2 regions of the Pseudoalteromonas sp. S327 genome follow, and region 1 is predicted to be linked to the other one. Evidence: predicted binding sites of a transcription regulator. Region 1 holds the regulator's gene; the other holds the start of a gene.
What was found. Region 1 encodes NrdR, which represses ribonucleotide reductase genes. Its sites were predicted from a motif close to AAACACNANATNTNGTGTTT; they were not measured.
Positions count from the first base shown of each region.

Region 2: nrdA (class 1a ribonucleoside-diphosphate reductase subunit alpha) is a predicted target of NrdR. The motif match lies at 5,047-5,066, and genes of this name have one in related genera.

Region 1 covers NZ_PNDP01000076.1:53,672-63,807, reverse strand. Annotated here, with positions in the region: gene nusB (transcription antitermination factor NusB) at 1-393, opposite strand, end outside; gene ribH (6,7-dimethyl-8-ribityllumazine synthase) at 409-873, opposite strand; gene ribBA (bifunctional 3,4-dihydroxy-2-butanone-4-phosphate synthase/GTP cyclohydrolase II) at 975-2,087, opposite strand; gene CWB60_RS19325 (riboflavin synthase) at 2,117-2,770, opposite strand; gene ribD (bifunctional diaminohydroxyphosphoribosylaminopyrimidine deaminase/5-amino-6-(5-phosphoribosylamino)uracil reductase RibD) at 2,787-3,920, opposite strand; gene nrdR (transcriptional regulator NrdR) at 3,923-4,372, opposite strand; gene glyA (serine hydroxymethyltransferase) at 4,738-5,994, opposite strand; gene thrC (threonine synthase) at 6,265-7,548, opposite strand; gene thrB (homoserine kinase) at 7,560-8,495, opposite strand; gene thrA (bifunctional aspartate kinase/homoserine dehydrogenase I) at 8,505-10,136, opposite strand, start outside.
Region 2 covers NZ_PNDP01000035.1:149,863-159,998, reverse strand. Annotated here, with positions in the region: gene serC (3-phosphoserine/phosphohydroxythreonine transaminase) at 1-398, opposite strand, end outside; gene gyrA (DNA topoisomerase (ATP-hydrolyzing) subunit A) at 509-3,208, opposite strand; gene ubiG (bifunctional 2-polyprenyl-6-hydroxyphenol methylase/3-demethylubiquinol 3-O-methyltransferase UbiG) at 3,387-4,097, shown strand; gene CWB60_RS11775 (HAD family hydrolase) at 4,097-4,777, shown strand; gene nrdA (class 1a ribonucleoside-diphosphate reductase subunit alpha) at 5,190-7,472, shown strand; gene nrdB (class Ia ribonucleoside-diphosphate reductase subunit beta) at 7,546-8,676, shown strand; gene yfaE (class I ribonucleotide reductase maintenance protein YfaE) at 8,676-8,948, shown strand; gene CWB60_RS11755 (DUF1287 domain-containing protein) at 8,951-9,553, opposite strand; gene CWB60_RS11750 (hypothetical protein) at 9,581-10,054, opposite strand.

The sequences.
Region 1 (10,136 bases):
AACAGCTTTATCAAGTACACCGTTTACAAATTTATGGCTGTCTTCAGCGCCAAATATTTTAGCAAGCTCAATGCCTTCATTGATTGCTACTTTGTATGGCACATCTTCACGGAATTTAAGCTCATACGCGCTTAAACGTAAAATTGCACGCTCTACCATATCTAAATCATCAAATGGACGTGTTAAATGCGGAGATACAGCTTCATCTAGTTGCTTATAATTAACGGCAACGCCACGCGCTAAATCTTTAAAGTATTCAACATCAATTTTAGTCACGTCGTTTTCGATCAACATTTGTTGTTCGATATCGGCAATTAAATTGCCACTTAATTGCCAAGAATAAACGGCTTGAAGTGCTAAGATACGTGCTTTACGTCTTGCTGCTGGTTTCACAAAAATTCCTTAAACTTAAATTTTATCTAACACATTAACCATTTCAAGCGCGCCTAATGCCGCTTCGCCGCCTTTGTTACCCATTTTGGTACCAGCGCGTTCAATTGCTTGTTCAATGCTTTCTGTGGTTAATACGCCAAATGCAACCGGGATATCATACTCAAGCGATACATTTGCAAGGCCTTTGTTAGATTCGCCAGCAACGAGGTCAAAGTGTGGTGTACCACCTCTGATCACTACGCCTAATGCGATGATTGCATCATACTCTTTTTTTGCCGCAATGCGTTTTGCCGCTAAAGGTAACTCTACTGCACCGGGTACATACACAACGGTAATGTCATCATCGGCTACGCCACCAGTACGCTTTAGCTCATCAACAGCACCTTCTAGTAGGCTGCTACCAATAAAATCGTTAAAACGAGAAATAACAATAGCGAATTTTTTGCCTGGAGCGTACTTATTACCTTCAATAATTTTCATTTGATAACCCTAAAAATATGTTCAAGCGGTTGCGATTGCGCAAAAATTGCTGCGCATCATACCATAAAAATAAAAAAATAGACTAGTTAAAAGCTGAGCCCTTATTGTGGCTCAACGTAATCAACCACTTCTAAATGAAAGCCCGAAAGTGCATGGTACTTTTTAGGGCGACTCATTAAGCGCATTTGCTTAATACCTAAATCAGCTAGTATTTGCGAGCCCACACCAACAGTACGTGATGTGCCTTTAAATTTACGCGGCGTAACATTCTCGCCAGCATCGGCAGCAGCAAACGCTTTTACTGTGGCCTCTAGCTCTTCGGTGCTTTCTTGTTTACCTAAAATAACCAGTGCACCGTTATTTTCTGCAATGTAAGCCATTGCATCAGAAAGCCCCCAACTACGGTCCGCACTTCTGTCTGAAAGTAAAATGTCGTTAAAGGTGCTTTGTAAGTGCACGCGCACAAGCGTTGGCTCTTGCTCTTTAATTTCGCCTTTTAGCAATACGTAGTGCAGTTGGCCGTCAATCGTATCTTTGTAGGTTACTAAATCAAACTCACCGTGCTCAGTGGGTAATTTACACTTAGCCACTTGCTCTATGGTGGTTTCGTTAAGGTTTCGGTACTCAATTAAATCTGCAATTGTGCCAATTTTAATACCGTGCTCTTTAGCAAATACTTCTAAATCGGGGCGGCGCGCCATAGTGCCATCGGCATTGAGGATTTCTACAATAACTGATGAAGCTTCAAGGCCGGCTAAACGTGCTAAATCACACCCAGCTTCGGTGTGGCCTGCGCGCGTTAACACGCCACCTGGTTGTGCCATAATAGGAAAAATATGCCCAGGTTGTACAATATCGCTTGGTACAGCACCCTTTGCAATTGCCGCTTGAACTGTACGCGCTCTATCGGCTGCTGATATACCCGTTGTTACACCTTTGGCAGCTTCAATCGACATAGTAAAGTTAGTAGAAAACGCTGCGCCATTGTTTTTAACCATTAACGGTAAATCAAGCTGCTCACATCGCTCTTGCGTCATAGTTAAACAAATTAAGCCACGGCCATGAGTGGCCATAAAGTTAATTGCTTCGGCGCTAATGTGCTCTGCTGCAATGATTAAATCACCTTCGTTTTCTCTGTCTTCGTCATCCATTAAAATAACCATTTTACCGGCTTTAATGTCGTCGATGATTTCTTGTGCGCTGTGTAAATTCATAAATTTGCTCGTGTAAGTTATCAGTGTCGTTATTTAACAAAACCAGCTTTAGCTAGTAAGCTCATTGAAATATCTGAGCCAGTCGGCTGCTCAGCCCCTTTAATAAGGCGCTCTAAATAACGTGCAATTTGGTCGACTTCTAAATTAACGCGTGTGCCCACTTTAAAATCAGCAATGGTGGTTTGCTCGCTTGTGTGCGGCACTATGGTTAATTTAAATTTATTACCTTGTACAGCGTTTACTGTCAGGCTTATACCATCTATACATACAGACCCTTTGTAAGGAATGTACTTCATTAAGTTTTCATCGGTGCTTAGCCAATATTCTGTAGCGCGCGCATTACTAGTGATGGCTGTAATGGTTGCAATGCCATCAACATGACCTGACACTAAATGCCCGCCTAAACGTGAAATCGGCTGCATGGCTTTTTCAAGGTTAACTGTTTGGCCAATATTATAATTTGCAAACCCAGTTAAGCTGATAGTTTCGTTTGATAAGTCGGCACTAAAGCCATCAATGTGCTTATCAACTACCGTTAAACATACGCCATTAGTGGCAATGCTATCGCCAAGCTTTACATCGCTCATATCAAGATTAGCGCTTTGAATGCGAATGGCTAAATCGCCTTGTTTTTTTTGTAATAGCGCAATTTTGCCTGTGGCTTCAATTATTCCAGTAAACATAGCCCTACTCTTTTAATTAAGTGATTGGAATGTGTTTTGTGGCGGTTATACGTAAATCATCGCCTATTTTCACACACTCTTTAAACGTCAAATTAACGGTGTTTTGCATATCTGTCAGCGGTGCAAAATTAACTAAGCTTTTTGCATCGCACCCCATTAGTTTAGGCGCTAGATAAAATATATATTCGTCTATTAAATTAAGCTCTGTCATTTTACCGGCAAGTGTAGCACCCGCTTCTAAATAAACATGATTAAATTGCAGCTTAGCAAGGTGCGCTAAAACAGACGTTAAATTAACTTTGTTATTTTGCTGTGGCACTTCTATATGCCTTACAAAATGCGGCCACTGCGTTGATTTATCAACCTTGGTAGTAAAAATTATTATTTCACTTTCAATATTAAATACTGCCAGCTCTGGTGTAAGCCTATTTTGTGAGTCAATTATAACACGCACCGGTTGGCGTAGGGGTAATTCAGTAGGCAAAGCCTGTGGCAACTCGCTTAACCTCACATTTAGCTTAGCATCATCGGTAATAACCGTATCCGCGCCCGTTAAAATAGCGCAGCTTTGTGCTCGGTGTAATTGTACATCTTGTCGCGCAGCGCTGCCGGTGATCCACTTACTTTGGCCATTTTTTAGCGCGGTTTTACCATCAATGCTGGCCGCCATTTTACACGTAACATACGGAAGCCCCTGCTCCATACGCTTAAAAAAACCTAAATTAAGTGCGCGCGCTTGCTGCTCTAAAAGCCCAAATGCAACCTCAATACCGGCATCGCTGAGTATTTTAAGCCCTTTACCTGCTACTTGTGGGTTGGTGTCGACCATAGCTGCAATAACTTTTACTACACCTGCGGCTTTTAAACCCTCTGCGCACGGGGGAGTGCGTCCGTAATGGCTACACGGTTCAAGCGTAACATACGCAGTCGCGCCTTTTGCATTTTCACCTGCTACAGCAAGAGCATTAACCTCAGCATGTCCCTGCCCAGCTAATTGATGAAACCCTTCACCAATTATGTGGTTATCTTTAACTAAAACACACCCTACATTAGGATTGGGGGTGGTTGTAAATCGCCCTTTTTTTGCAAGCTCGATGGCACGTGCCATGTACATTTCATCTTGCGCGGTAAAGGTTGTTTGGTTTTGCATTATTACTCCCCTAAACGGGCAATTTCTTCACCAAATTCGCGTATATCTTCAAACGAGCGATACACAGAGGCAAACCGCACATAGGCTACTTTATCCAGCTTTTTAAGCGCCTCCATTATGCACTCACCCACGAGGTGACTTGATATTTCTCGCTCGCCGGTAGCACGCAACTGCGATTTAATAATATTAACCACTTCATCCACTTGCTCTGTACTTACAGGGCGTTTTTCTAGGGCGCGATTAAGGCCATTGAGTAGCTTATCTTCATTAAAGGGTTCTCGGCTGCCATCTTGTTTAATCACACGTGGCATAACTAACTCGGCGCCTTCAAAGGTAGTAAATCGCTCGTGACACTCGTTACATTCACGACGACGGCGAACTTGGTGGCCTCCGCCGACTAGGCGAGAATCAATAACTTTAGTATCTTTTGCGGTACAAAATGGGCAATGCATAACTCGGTACTTCCGTTTTAAAACAAAAAAGGCCGCTATTTAGCGGCCTTTTATCTTAGCAAAAAAATAGGGCCTGTTGGCCTTTTAGGGTTAAATTTGTTCTATCTAGGGGTGATTTGATCGCAGCGCGAGGTTTATAACCTAGTGGGCTAAGTAAAAACCGAGCAACAAAGAGTAAATCGCCCCTAGGACGAACCCGAGGGCAGTGCATGTTTGGCATTTATGCTGCGTTATCGCCTATTTGTGTGGAGTAACCACACTACATAGACTCTGCCTTGCCTAAAAACCAAACATACTACTGCAAATTAAACCTCGAAAGGTAAACAGGCCCCTTGTTGTGATCTAAATTACTGCTGCTTATGCAATTAAGCGTATACAGGTAGTTTCGCACAAATTGCTTTAACTTTTTCTTTAACTTGCGCTTGTACTGACTCATCGTTGATGTTGTCTAATACGTCACAAATCCAGCCAGCAAGTTCTTTCGATTCAGCTTCTTTAAAGCCACGACGTGTAATTGCAGGTGAACCAATACGTAAACCAGAAGTAACAAACGGTGAGCGAGGATCGTTTGGTACAGAGTTTTTGTTCACAGTAATGTTTGCATTGCCAAGCGCTGCGTCGGCATCTTTACCTGTGATATCTTTATCGATTAAATCAAGTAAGAATAAGTGGTTTTCTGTTTTATCAGATACGATTTTGTAACCGCGCTCTTGCATAACAGCAACCATAGCTTGAGCATTTTTAACTACTTGCGCTTGGTATGTTTTAAATTCTGGTTGTAGAGCTTCTTTAAATGCCACTGCTTTTGCAGCAATAATGTGACATAAAGGACCACCCTGGCCACCTGGGAACACAGCGCTGTTAAGCTTTTTGTAAATTGCTTCGTCGCCACAAGCAGAAATAATTAAACCACCACGAGGGCCTGCTAATGTTTTGTGTGTTGTTGTTGTTACAACATGTGCGTGAGGTACAGGGCTTGGGTAAACACCCGCTGCAATTAAACCTGCAACGTGAGCCATATCAACAAATAAGTAAGCACCTACTTTATCAGCAATCTCACGGAATTTAGCCCAATCAACAATACCTGAGTACGCAGAAAAACCACCAATAATCATTTTTGGTTTGTGCTCAAGTGCTAGCGCTTCTACCTGTGCGTAGTCAATTTCGCCAGTTGCTTCGTCTAGCCCGTACTGGATTGCATTGTATAGCTTACCTGAGAAGCTTACGTGTGAACCGTGCGTTAAGTGACCACCATGAGCTAAGCTCATACCAAGTACAGTGTCGCCCGCTTCTAATAATGCTAAGAAAACAGCTGCATTTGCTTGAGAACCCGCATGTGGCTGAACGTTTGCATAGTCAGAACCAAATAGCTCGTTAGCACGATCAATTGCAAGTTGTTCAACAACGTCTACGTGCTCACAACCGCCATAGTAACGTTTGCCCGGGTAACCTTCTGCGTATTTGTTTGTAAGCTGTGAGCCCTGTGCTTCTAGTACGCGTGGGCTACAGTAGTTTTCTGATGCGATTAATTCAATGTGCTCTTCTTGGCGAGCAGTTTCTTTGTTTATCGCGTCAAATAACTCTGGATCAAAATCCGAAATATTCATGCTACGTTCTAACATTGGGGTCTCCTAGGGCAACGTGTATGGTGTTTTTTAGAGGCTTTATTGTACGCTTTAAACGACTCTTTGCCTACGCTCTTAAGTTGAGGATATTTAAACAGGGATTGAATCTATTTCACAGCGTTTTTAAGATGATATTTTTTTATAAATGCATTAAAAATTTAAATGATTTTTATTTTTTACATTTAATTAGTTAATGATAAATACTTTATTTAGCGCGTTCAAAATACAAAAAAAGCGGCCAAAGCCGCTTTTTTAACGCTAAGTTAGTTAGCCTAACTTAGCGAGTATTTCAGTGCGTAACGCTTCATAATCAGGGTTAATGTCGCTTGCTAAACAAGGTTTAGCAAGTGCGTCGCTAAGTGGTTTTGGCATATCAAGTTCAATATTTAGAATCTCTTCTACGCTATCTTTAAACTTAGCAGGGTGAGCAGTTGCTAAAAAGATACCTGCTGCGCCGGGTGCTTTATTCTCTACAAGACCTTGGTATGCAATGGCGGTATGCGGCTCTGCAACATAACCAGTTTGTTGAATATTTTTCATCACTGCTTGCGTATTTTCTTCGCTCACGCTGGTTGAGTAAAAATTATCGTAGCTAAACCAGTTATTATCTAACATTGTTTGCACACGTGGCCAGTTATTTGGCTTGCTTACATCCATCGCATTTGAAAGCGACTCAAGTGTGGCATTTGGCGCCCAATTTTTATCAAGCATGTAACGTGGCACGGTGTCGTTTTGATTTGTAGTCGCGCTTAGTTTACCCAACGGCAAACCAATTACAGCACCAATCATGGCGGCACATACATTACCAAAGTTACCACTAGGGACTGAAATATGCGCTGTAGCACGCTTTTCTTTTGGTAGCTGAGCAATGGCTTCAAAGTAATAACATACTTGTGCCACTAGACGGCTAATGTTAATTGAGTTAGCTGAATTAAGGCCAAGTGTAGATTTAACTTCGTCATCTAAAAACGACTTTTTAACCAGCTCTTGGCAATCATCAAAACTGCCATCAACCGCGTAACAATGAATGTTGTTCCCAAGCGTAGTAAATAGCTTTTGCTGAGCAAGCGAAATTTTGCCTTTAGGGTATAGAATAACCACATCTATGTTTGGCTTGTTGTAAAATGCATGCGCTACAGCAGCGCCAGTATCGCCAGAGGTTGCAGTTAGAATCGTGACTTTTTCGCCTTGATTAAACTGTGCTAAACACTCAGCCATAAAGCGCCCGCCAAAGTCTTTAAACGCAAGCGTAGGGCCATGAAAAAGCTCTAAACAATAGTTATTGTCTTCAACCTCTACCAATTTTACGGGGAAGTTAAATGCATTTTTAACCATTTGAGCAACGGTATCAGCGGGTAATTCATCACCAATAAGGTGCGATAAAATTTTGCTACTGCGGGTAACAAAGTCCATATCTAATAACGCATCTACATCGGCGAGTGGCGCTAAGCTTTCAGGGAAAAATACCCCCTGATTGCGCCCAAGCCCTGTTTTTACCGCTTCAACAAACGACACTTTTTGAGAATTTTCTTTTAAATTATGTAATTGCATAAATGCCTATCCTATAAAACTGTTAATTGACGCGTGCCGTCGTTATCTAATTTACAAATGTGGCAAAAGCCCTGCTCATTTATATAGTTTTGCGCTAACCACTGCGCACATTTTTCGGCAGCTTCTAATGTTTTACACACTGTAAATAACGTAGGGCCTGCACCTGAAATACTGACAATTTCTGCACCAAGCGCTGGCAAATTTGCTTTCGCTTCGCTAAACCCTGTGATTAACGGTGCTCGGTACGGCTCTGCTATATCGTCTTGCATAATGCTCAGTGCATCATCAAAACGCTGCGTTAATAACAAACTGCTAAATGCCGATAAACGCTGTGCAAACTCAACCCCTGCATGCATGCTTAGCTCTTTAGGTAATACCGAGCGTGCCTTTGCGGTATTAAGCGAAAACCCAGGAAACGCTGCTACGTAGTACCAGTTTTCATCAACTGGTAGAGCAATTGACTTATCAGGAATTAAATCGCCTGTAAGCTGTAAGCCCCCTAAATAACACGGGGTGATGTTGTCATAATGACGTCCGCCACTGACTATCGCTTCAAAATCAGCCATTAATTCAATCAGCTCAACTTGGCTTAAATTGGTTTGAGCAAACTTATCAAGCGCAGCAAAGGTTGCTACCACCGAGCACGCACTCGAACCTAGCCCTGAGCCAATTGGTAAGTTCTTTTTAAGCTCTAATTTTACACTTGGCATATCTGGCGCAACGTGCGCTCTAAAATGCACTAAACATTGATATGCTAGGTTTTCGCTCGCATCGCTTGGTAACTTATGGGCATATTCGCCAGAGCAAACAAACTCATCACTTGCTGCGGCGCTTACTACAGCTACATCACCTAATAAGCTGCCATCAATAGGCGCAAGCGCTGCGCCAAGTGCATCAAAGCCCACTGCAAAATTACCTATAGACGCCGGAGCATATACTTCTATCATAATGCTCTCCTAGCGCGATAAGGTTTTTAATACGTCGGCAAATACGCCTGCAGCGGTTACTGCAGAGCCTGCACCGTAACCACGAATTACAAATGGGCGTGGTTGATAATACTGGCTTAAAATAGCTAACGCGTTTTCACCATCACGAATAACATTTAATGCATGCGATGAGTCTACCGCTTCAATACCTACTTTACAGTGACCTTCTTTAATTGTACCTACATAACGAAGTACCTTGCCCTCTGCTGCCGCACTTTGAATACGGTCGTTAAACTCAGCGTCTAAACTTGGCAGTTTAGCCATAAATTCATCTACGCTGTCGCCTTGAGCAAAACCTTGAGGCAATACTGACTCGACTTCTATATCACTAAGCTCTAAATTCATGCCGGCTTCGCGAGCAATAATAAGTAATTTACGTGCCACATCGGTGCCCGATAAATCATCGCGTGGGTCTGGCTCTGTAAAACCGCTTTCTTTTGCTTTAATGGTTGCCTCAGAAAGTGATAAACCATCTTCTAGTGCACCAAACATATACGACAGTGAGCCTGATAAAATACCGCTAAACTCAAGTAACTCATCACCTGCACCAAATAACGACTGTAGGTTATCGATTACCGGTAAGCCTGCACCTACGTTTGTTTCGTATAAAAACTTGCGGTTATTTTTTTGTGTTGCTGCAATTAAGTCTTGGTAATAATCATACGAGCTGGTTGTTGCTTTTTTATTAGCGGCAACCACATGGAAGCCCGCATTTAAAAAATCAACATACTGAGCTGCTAGCGCATCAGAAGACGTACAATCTACAAGCACGGGGTTTACTAAGTGATTTTGTTTTACAAACTGCTCAACTAAATTTAAATCAAACGCTTGCTCTGATGCTGCAAGCTTTTGCTGCCAGTCATCAAATGCAATACCTTCGCTGTCTAAATGCAATTGACGAGAATTAGCAACGCCATATAGGTTTAACTTAATATTACGTTTTTCAAGCCACGCTTGCTGGCGCTCTAACTGAGAAATAAGCTCTTGGCCTACTAAGCCACAGCCAAGTAAAAATACGTCAATTGAAGGGACGTGGGTAAAAAAGTTTTCATGGCATATTTTCACTGCATCGTTACACAGCTCACCATCAATAACCGCCGAAATAGCACTTTCTGTAGAATCCTGCGCAATGGCTACAATGTTTACTTGGGCCTGTGCAAGAGAAGCAAAAAACTGTGCTGCTAAACCTTTGTGTGCACGCATGTTATCGCCCACTAAAGTAACAATGGCAAGATTACGTTGTACTTGCACCGGCTCAATTAAGCCTGCTTGTAATTCAAGTTCAAATGCACTTTGCAGGGCTTCTAGCGCGAGCGCTAAATCGCTTTCGTGCACACAAAAGCTAATGCTAAATTCACACGATGATTGAGTAATTAATACTATCGATACGTTATCGTGCGCAAGGGCATTAAATACCTTAGAGGCCATGCCCACTTTACCTTTCATGCCAGGGCCTGACACGGTAAGCATTGCTAAGTCTTGCAAGCTAGAAAGCGCTTTTACTGGCTCATCAGATGAATAGTCGTTACCAATTAATGACCCCTGAGCATCTGGGTTATGGGTATTTTTAATTTCGCACGGTACGCCCGCTTTCGCGCACGG
Region 2 (10,136 bases), on a different contig from region 1:
ACTTCTTTTATAGAAAACAGCCCGTTTGCGTCATTTCTAACGTTGATTGAGTGGGTTTGAGTAAATTTATTAGCTTCATCAGTGGCACTTTTAGACCAAACGCCGTTCTCGCAGTAAACCGCCGTTTTACCATTTTGATGTAAATTTAATGGCACAGCGCTAAATTGACCGCGGCCACCACCGTGCATAAATAACACTTCAAATTCATCGCTAATGTTCATTAAACGACGAAGGCTGGCTTCGCATTTTGCTGTAAGCGCTAAAAAATCTTTACTACGATGGCTTATTTCCATCACAGATACGCCTAAGTCTTGCCAGTCTAAAAATTCTTTTTGTGCTTTTTGCATAACAGCTTGTGGAAGCATAGCTGGCCCCGCACAAAAATTATATTTACTCATTACCTTTGCCTCATTCCAGTAATTTAAACTCTTTTGATAAACAAAAAAGGATTATTAATTTTTTTCAACATGATTAAAAAAAGCGGCCTTAGCCGCTTTTTCAATTTCAGTTATTCAGAAGGTGGATTATCATCCGTTGCTTCTTCATTTACTGTATCAACCGTTTCAACGTCTTCAATATCAACTAAGTCACTGTCTGTAACTTCAATCTCTTCGATACGTTGTAAACCAACTACTTGCTCTTCGTCAATAGTTCTGATCAAAATAACACCTTGGGTGTTACGTCCAACCGTCGATACTTCATTAACGCGGGTACGTACTAGCGTACCACGGTTTGAAATAATCATTATTTCGTCGTTGTCGTCAACTTGTACAGCGCCAACTACTGCGCCATTACGCTCACTCACCTTAATAGATACAACACCTTGTGTTGCACGGCTCTTAGATGGGTAATCTTCAAGTTGAGTACGTTTACCGTAACCGTTTTCAGTCACAGTTAAAATAGCACCATCAGACTTAGGCACAATTAACGACACTACGCGTTGATCGTCGGCCATTTTAATACCACGAACACCGGTAGCAGTACGACCCATAGGGCGAACACCTTTGAAACGAATTTCAGGGTTGCCTTCTTCGTCAAGTACCGGGTTGCCGTTTTCATCAACAACAGCAGACTCTTCCGCTTCTTTAAAGCGTACCACTTTACCTGCATCAGTAAACAACATAATTTCGTTGCTACCGTCGGTAATATCAACCCCAATTAGGCTATCGCCTTCGTTAAGGTTTACCGCAATAATACCGCTTGCACGTTGACGGCTGTATGCCGTTAGTGGTGTTTTCTTCACAGTACCAAATGCAGTTGCCATGAAAATGTATTTATCTTCTTCGTACTCGCGTACAGGTAAGATAGCAGTAATGCGCTCATCATCTTCAAGTGGCAGTAAGTTAACAATTGGCTTACCGCGGGCGGCGCGACTAGCCAGTGGTAACTGGTATACTTTAAGCCAGTACAAACGACCCGCAGTAGAGAAACATAAAATGGTATCGTGGGTATTAGCCACTAAAAGACGCTCAATGAAATCTTCATCTTTCATCTTCGTTGCTGACTTACCTTTACCACCACGGCGCTGCGCTTCGTAATCAGACAATGCCTGATACTTAACGTAACCTTCGTGCGATAGGGTCACAACAACATCTTCTTCGTTAATTAAATCTTCAAGGCTAATATCGTGCGCTGCCGCGTTAATTTCTGTACGACGCTCATCACCATATTGCTCTTTAATTTCTACTAACTCATCACGAATAACTTCCATTAAACGCTCAGGGCTAGCTAAAATGTGTAGTAGCTCAGCAATTAAATCTAACAGCGATTGGTACTCTGCTAAGATTTTTTCATGCTCAAGACCGGTTAGTTTGTGTAAACGTAAATCAAGAATTGCTTGTGCTTGCTGCTCAGAAATATAGTACTGACCATCGCGAATACCCAGCTCACTTGCCAGCCAATCTGGGCGTGCTACGTTGTCTTCGCCTGCTTTTTCAAGCATAGCTTGTACGTTGCCTAAATCCCATGGGCGAGCTGTTAAGGCTACTTTAGCCTCTGCTGGGGTTGGCGATTTACGAATTAGCTCAATAATTGGGTCGATGTTGGCAAGCGCAATTGCTAAACCTTCAAGGGTATGAGCACGGTCGCGCGCTTTACGTAAATCAAATACGGTACGGCGTGTAACCACTTCACGGCGGTGAATAACAAACTCTTCAAGCATTTCTTTTAAGTTGAAACACTTAGGTTGGTTGTTAATTAATGCAACCATATTCATACCAAACACAGTTTGTAACTGAGTTTGTGAATATAAGTTGTTGAGGATAACTTCACCTACATCACCACGTTTGATCTCAATAACGATACGCATACCGTCTTTATCTGATTCATCACGTAGTGCGCTAATGCCTTCAATTTTTTTATCTTTAACAAGCTCAGCAATTTTTTCAATTAAGCGTGCTTTGTTAACCTGATAAGGAATTTCGTGCACGATAATGGTTTCGCGGCCTGTTTTTTCATCGGTTTCGATGTCGGCGCGTGCACGCATGTACACTTTACCACGGCCGGTTAAATAAGCATCTTCAATGCCTTTTTTACCATTAATAATAGCAGCCGTTGGGAAATCAGGACCCGGAATGTAATCCATTAATTCATGAATCGTTAAATCAGGGTTTTGAATAAGCGCTAAACAACCATTAACCACTTCAGTTAAGTTATGAGGTGGAATGTTTGTTGCCATACCTACCGCAATACCCGATGAACCGTTAACAAGTAAGTTAGGCACTTTGGTTGGTAAAACGTCAGGAATTTGTTCGGTACCGTCGTAGTTAGGAACGAAATCAACCGTTTCTTTTTCAAGATCGGCTAATAACTCATGCGACATTTTTGCCATACGTACTTCTGTATAACGCATTGCCGCTGCTGAATCACCATCAACCGAACCGAAGTTACCTTGGCCATCTACAAGCATATAACGTAGTGAGAATGGCTGTGCCATACGCACGATGGTGTCATAAACTGCACTGTCGCCGTGTGGGTGGTATTTACCGATTACGTCACCGACCACACGGGCCGATTTTTTGTAAGGCTTATTCCAGTCATTACTAAGCTCGTTCATTGCAAACAAAACGCGGCGGTGAACAGGTTTTAAACCATCACGTACGTCTGGTAATGCACGTCCTACAATTACGCTCATTGCGTAATCAAGGTAGGAGTTTTTTAACTCGTCTTCAATATTGACTGGCAGAATTTCATTGGCGAGATCAGTCATTTGATATCACATTCCTTCAGTATCAGCTCTTAGCAACCCGGTATTAGGCGCCAAGAGTATTTGTTATTATTTCTAAGCGACCATGCTATCACAATTAATTTAAATTTACAGGCGCAAAACTTTGCGATTTATCAATTTAGCCCTATATAATGGCCTCAGATTGACGAGGAAGTATTTTATGACCGAACATCAAAATGTAGATAACGCAGAAATAGCAAAATTTGAAGCCATTGCAGAGCGATGGTGGGACCAAGACGGAGAGTTTAAACCTCTTCACGAAATTAACCCATTACGATTAGACTTTGTGGCTAACAAAACCCAAGGCTTATTTGATAAAGAAACACTCGATGTAGGCTGTGGTGGCGGCATTCTTAGCGAAAGCATGGCACGCATGGGCGCACACGTAACCGGTATAGACATGGGCCAAGAGCCACTCACCGTAGCAAAGCTTCATAGCCTAGAAACCGGTGTAAATATTGACTATATAAAAGTACCTGCAGAAGAATTTGCAACCCAGCACCCTGCTCGCTTTGATGTAATAACCTGTATGGAAATGCTAGAGCACGTACCTGACCCTGCTTCTATTATTCATGCAGTCGCAGAGCTTGCCAAGCCAGGGGCTGATGTTTTTTTCTCAACCCTAAATAAAACGCCTAAAGCTTACTTGTTTGCTATTGTAGGTGCTGAAAAGCTGTTAAAAATGGTGCCTGAGGGCACACACGATCACAACAAATTTATCAAACCTGCACAACTTATTGCATGGGCTGAACAAGCCGGTTTAAAAGTACGTGCCAGTGCTGGCCTGGGCTACAACCCGCTTTCTAAGCAGTATTCACTAAATACAGATGTGAGTGTTAATTATATTCTTCATTTTGAGAAGTTAGCGTAATGGCTAGCTCTCATACCCCCTTAACTCCTTTTGAGTACGACGCTTTCTTATTTGATTTAGATGGCACCTTGCTTGATACGGCAGACGATTTAGGTGCTGCTTTAAATGCTGTACTTAAAAGTGAAGGTGTTGCGCAAGTTACGCCTGAAGCGTATAGAAAAGTAGCGTCTAATGGCACCGGCGCATTGCTTGAACTTGGCTTTAAAGCGCAATGGGCATCGCAAGCTCAAACTGAACGTATAAAACAGTTAGTCAGCCACTACAGCCAAAACCTAGCGACACACACCCGCTGCTTTGAAGGCATAGAATCATTACTCATAGCCCTTGAGAACCAAGGTATAAAATGGGGAATAATGACTAATAAGCCCGGTTTTTTAACCGATCCATTAGTGGCTGCTATACCCGCTTTAAAAAATGCACACGTTGTGATCAGTGGCGATACGCTCACCGAGGCTAAACCATCACCTTTACCCTTACTACACTGTACAAAACTGATGAACGTAGATCCTAAACGTTGCTTATACATAGGTGATGCTCAACGTGATATAGAAGCAGGTAAAGCCGCAGGTATGCACACAGCAACAGCGCTTTGGGGCTATATACCAAGTATTGATGAGGCCAAGGGCTGGGAAGCCGATTTTAACTGGCACAGCCCCATTGATGCTTTTAACCATATATAGTGTCATGTAAATTTTTAAACACTATATATTGTGATTGTGTTAGTTTTTATGCAAAGCTTGATGATAAAAAAAGCAGTCGAAATTTATTTTCAAAATGCGTAAATTTAGCAGATCATTAGTTGATTTTTAGCTATTTCAACTTAAATGATTGTTCGAAGGTGAGTGACTACTAACACAAATACGTTATCCCAAAGTTATCCACAAATAGGGGCAATTATGTCCCTTGCAAATCAGCTCAGACCACACTATCTTGTGATCTCTAAATTGAACAACACCAGATATTGTGGCCAAATGTTATTCAATTAAATTCGCCAATACGGTGAAACTTATAATAAATGAATACGTACCTTGCTTTGGCGAGGTATAAAGCATTGGTCAAAATACACAATTCCCAAGGAATACAGGCAAAGCTATGAACCAACAGTTATCTGTAAGCAAGCGTGACGGGCGTAAAGAGCCTTTAGATCTTGATAAGATCCATCGCGTTATTGAATGGGCCGCCGAAGGTTTAAACAACGTATCGGTTTCACAGGTTGAATTAAAGTCACACATTCAATTTTACGACGGTATTCGTACAAAAGACATTCACGAAACCATCATTAAAGCAGCAGCCGATCAAATTTCAAAAGAGTCGCCTGACTACCAGTACTTAGCTGCCCGCTTAGCTGTATTCCACTTACGTAAAAAAGCGTATGGCCAGTTTGAGCCACCACGTTTATTTGACCATGTTACAAAAATGGTTGAAGACAAACGCTACGACGCTCACTTACTTGTTGATTACACAGAACAAGAGCTTGACGAGCTAGATGCTTATCTTGATCATTCGCGCGATCTTAACTTTAGCTACGCAGCAGTAAAGCAGCTTGAAGGTAAATACCTGGTACAAAACCGAGTAACGGGTGAGATTTACGAAAGCGCTCAGTTTTTATATATCTTAGTGGCTGCGAGTTTATTTTCTGACTACCCGCGCGAAACGCGTACTGACTACATCAAACGTTTTTACGATGCAGTATCAACGTTTAAAATCTCCTTACCTACGCCAATTATGTCGGGTGTGCGTACACCTACGCGTCAGTTTAGCTCGTGTGTACTTATTGAATGTGGCGACAGCCTTGATTCAATTAACGCCACATCATCTGCCATTGTTAAGTACGTTTCACAACGTGCAGGTATTGGTATTAACGCCGGCCGTATTCGTGCATTAGGTAGCCATATCCGTAATGGTGAGGCGTACCACACAGGTTGTATTCCTTTTTATAAGCACTTTCAAACAGCAGTTAAAAGCTGCTCGCAAGGTGGTGTACGTGGCGGTGCTGCAACGTTATTCTACCCGCTTTGGCATTTAGAAGTAGAAAACCTACTAGTACTTAAAAATAACCGTGGTGTTGATGATAACCGTGTTCGTCATTTAGATTACGGCGTACAGTTTAATAAACTAATGTATTCTCGTTTAATTAAAGACGACTACATTACATTATTTAGCCCATCAGATGTGCCTGGCCTTTACGATGCATTCTTTGAAGACCAAGACGAGTTTGACGCGTTATACGTAAAATACGAGCAAGACGAGTCTATTCGTAAAAAGCGTATTAAAGCGATTGAGCTTTTCTCAATGTTCGCACAAGAGCGTGCCAGCACAGGTCGTATTTATTTACAAAACGTGGATCACTGTAATACGCACAGCCCGTTTATTTCTAAAGTTGCGCCAATTCGCCAATCTAACTTATGTTTAGAAATTGCATTGCCAACTAAGCCGTTAAATAACGTAAACGATGAAGAAGGCGAAATTGCACTTTGTACGCTATCTGCATTTAACCTAGGCGCTATTGAGTCACTTGATGAACTTGAAGAGCTTGCAGAGCTTGCAGTACGTGCACTTGATAACCTACTTGATTTCCAAGACTACCCAGTACCGGCTGCACGTAATGCCACTATGGGCCGTCGTACGTTAGGAATAGGCGTAATTAACTACGCTTACTACCTTGCTAAAAATGGTAAGCGTTACTCAGATGGCAGTGCTAATGCACTGACTCACAAAACGTTTGAAGCAATTCAATACTACCTAATGAAGGCATCAAACGAGCTGGCTAAAGAGCGTGGCGCGTGTCCTAAGTTTAACGAAACAACGTACTCTCAAGGTATTATGCCAACTGATACGTACAAACGTGACTTAGATAAAATTTGTGATGAGCCACTGCACTTAGATTGGGATTCATTACGTGCCAGCATTAAAGAGCACGGCATGCGTAACTCAACACTTAGCGCATTAATGCCTTCAGAAACATCGTCGCAAATCTCTAACGCAACTAACGGTATTGAGCCACCACGTGGTCACATTAGCGTTAAAGCAAGTAAAGACGGTATTTTAAAACAAGTAGTTCCTGAGTACGAACGCTTAAAAGATAACTACGAGCTACTGTGGGATATTCCATCAAACGATGGTTACTTACAGTTAGTGGGCATAATGCAAAAGTTTATTGACCAAACTATTTCGGCCAATACTAATTATGATCCAAACAAATACGAAGGCGGTAAAGTACCTATGAAAGTCTTATTAAAAGACTTACTAGGTGCATACAAGCTTGGTGTTAAAACACTTTACTACCATAACACCCGCGATGGCGCATCAGATGCACAAGACGACACTCCAGAAGTGGAAGATGATGATTGTGCAGGCGGCGCGTGTAAAATTTAATAGTTAAACTTAAAGCGGGCTCTTTGCCCGCTTTGTCCTGATAGTTTTAGTGATAGTTTTTTGAGTGATAGACATGTCTTATACTACTTTTAGTCGTAACCATAATGATCAAATGCAAGAGCCGATGTTTTTTGGCCAAACCGTTAACGTTTCGCGTTACGATCAACAAAAATACCCTATTTTTGAAAAATTGATTGAAAAGCAACTTTCGTTTTTTTGGCGTCCAGAAGAAGTAGACGTAAGTAAAGACCGTTTAGACTTTCAAGCATTACCAGAGCACGAAAAGCACATATTTTTAAGTAACTTAAAATATCAAACGCTGCTTGATAGTGTACAAGGCCGCTCGCCAAACGTTGCCCTACTTCCTATTGTGTCTATTCCTGAGCTAGAAACATGGATAGAAACATGGGCATTTAGTGAAACTATTCACAGTCGCTCTTACACCCACATTATTCGTAACGTTACACAGTCACCAGAACTTATTTTTGATGACATAGTAAGTAACGAAAAAATTAGCGAACGTGCTGATGCGGTAACCACCTACTACGATGATTTAATCAATGGCGTGTCGCTCTATAACCTGTATGGCGAAGGCAAGCACGAAATTAACGGTCAAACCGTTGTGATTAGCTTATTTGATCTTAAAAAGAAACTTTACCTTGCCATGATGTCGGTAAATATTCTTGAAGCCATTCGTTTTTATGTCAGCTTTGCGTGTTCGTTTGCCTTTGCTGAGCGTGAATTAATGGAAGGTAACGCTAAAATCATCAAGCTAATAGCACGTGATGAAGCACTTCACCTGTCGGGTACGCAGCATATTTTGAACATTATGCAAGATGGTAAAGACGACCCTGAAATGGCGATTGTTGCCGCGCAGTGCCGTGAAGAAGCCATTAAAATGTTTGTTGAAGCCGCAGAGCAAGAAAAAGAATGGGCAGAGTACTTATTCAAAGATGGCTCTATGATTGGTTTAAACAAACACATTTTATGTCAGTATGTTGAATACATCACCAACGCACGTATGACCGCCATTGGCCTGCCTGCGCAATTTGAAAACAACAGTAACCCAATTCCATGGATCAACTCATGGCTTGTCTCTGACAATGTGCAAGTTGCACCGCAAGAAGCTGAAATTAGCTCATACCTTGTAGGTCAAATTGACTCACAAGTAGATGCCTCAGAATTTGGTGACTTTGATTTATAATGAGTGACAAACCCACTGCAAGTATAACGCTTGCAGATAACAGCCAGTGTATAGAGTTTAGCACTGGCTGCCCTTCTGTTTTACATTGCTTAGAAAACCAAAAAATAGACGTAGCGTATCAATGCCGCGAAGGTTATTGTGGCGCGTGCAGAGCCACGTTAGTCTCTGGCCAAGTGCACTATAACGAAGAGCCTTTAGCGTTTGTACGCGAGGGAGAAATACTGCTGTGCTGTTGTAAGCCAAACGGTAATATAAGTATTAATTTAAAATAAATTTACTGCGTTTTATTCAAATACTGTGGTTCAAACCGGTAGTGCCCCGTGACTTTATAATCAAAAAGCATATCGGTTTTTTCTGCCCCACGCCCAATGTTATGTACAATTAATGGATTGCCAGTTTGTACTGAACGCTCATTAACTACCATCCCTATATGTGGCAGGTTACCCGGTAACATCCAAGTCACTATATCACCTGTTTTATACTCTTCAGGGCTATCAGATAACACTAACGCACGACCCTGTCTTTTAAAGTAGGTTTGTAAGTTAGGCACTCTTCGGTGGTCTATATTTTTATCAGGCTTATTTAAACCCCAAATACGTTTAGATGGATACAGTGTAAAGTTATTTTGCATGTCTTCATGCACGAGTTTCTGTAAATCGATGCCTAACTTTCTGTAACTTCTAATTATTACATCGGTGCACACACCTACATTCTCAGGTACATCACCACCAGGATAGCCAATAGAGCGATAAGACCCATCGTAGGTAACGTTATGTGTTGTTCTTTCAAGTAATGCAGCCACAATATCGTCATCAAACGATGCCGCATAGGCATTTACACTAAGTAAGCTCAGTAAAAAAACAGTAAAGCGTGTCATATGCAATCCTTTGAAAATGTTAATTAACTACAACGCTTGAACCACGTGTTCAGGCACGTTTATTTTATTGCCATTATTTGTAAAGTGCTTATCAAGACCATACGCCATTACTTCAAGTGGCGCAGCTGCATAACCAACCTGCTGAATTTCGGTTAAGTAACGTAACATAAAAGCCTCGGCGCCAAGTTCACTCCATTGGGCTACGTGAACAAGTTCATGAAAATGTACAGCTAAATTATCAGCTACGTAAGGAAGCATGTAATAAGTGTTTTTGTATGTAGTACCTGCGGCATCCATGTCAATAAAATCGTCTAATCCCATTTCACGCAAAAAAGGAAAGTTAGGTTTGGGTATTTCATCGACAATAACGTAAAAGGCATTTTTTAAAAATTCGACAGGATAAAACCCTGCAAACTCACGAGCAAATTTCTCACAACTAATTCTTTGGGTTTTATATTTAATATTTGTTGCATCAATCCATTGTTCTATTTGTTCGAGCATGTCCTTTCTCCAAAATACTAACTTAACATTGTATAAGTGTTGTAAGCCAACAACTCAATTGTAACAAAAGTAAATTAACGAA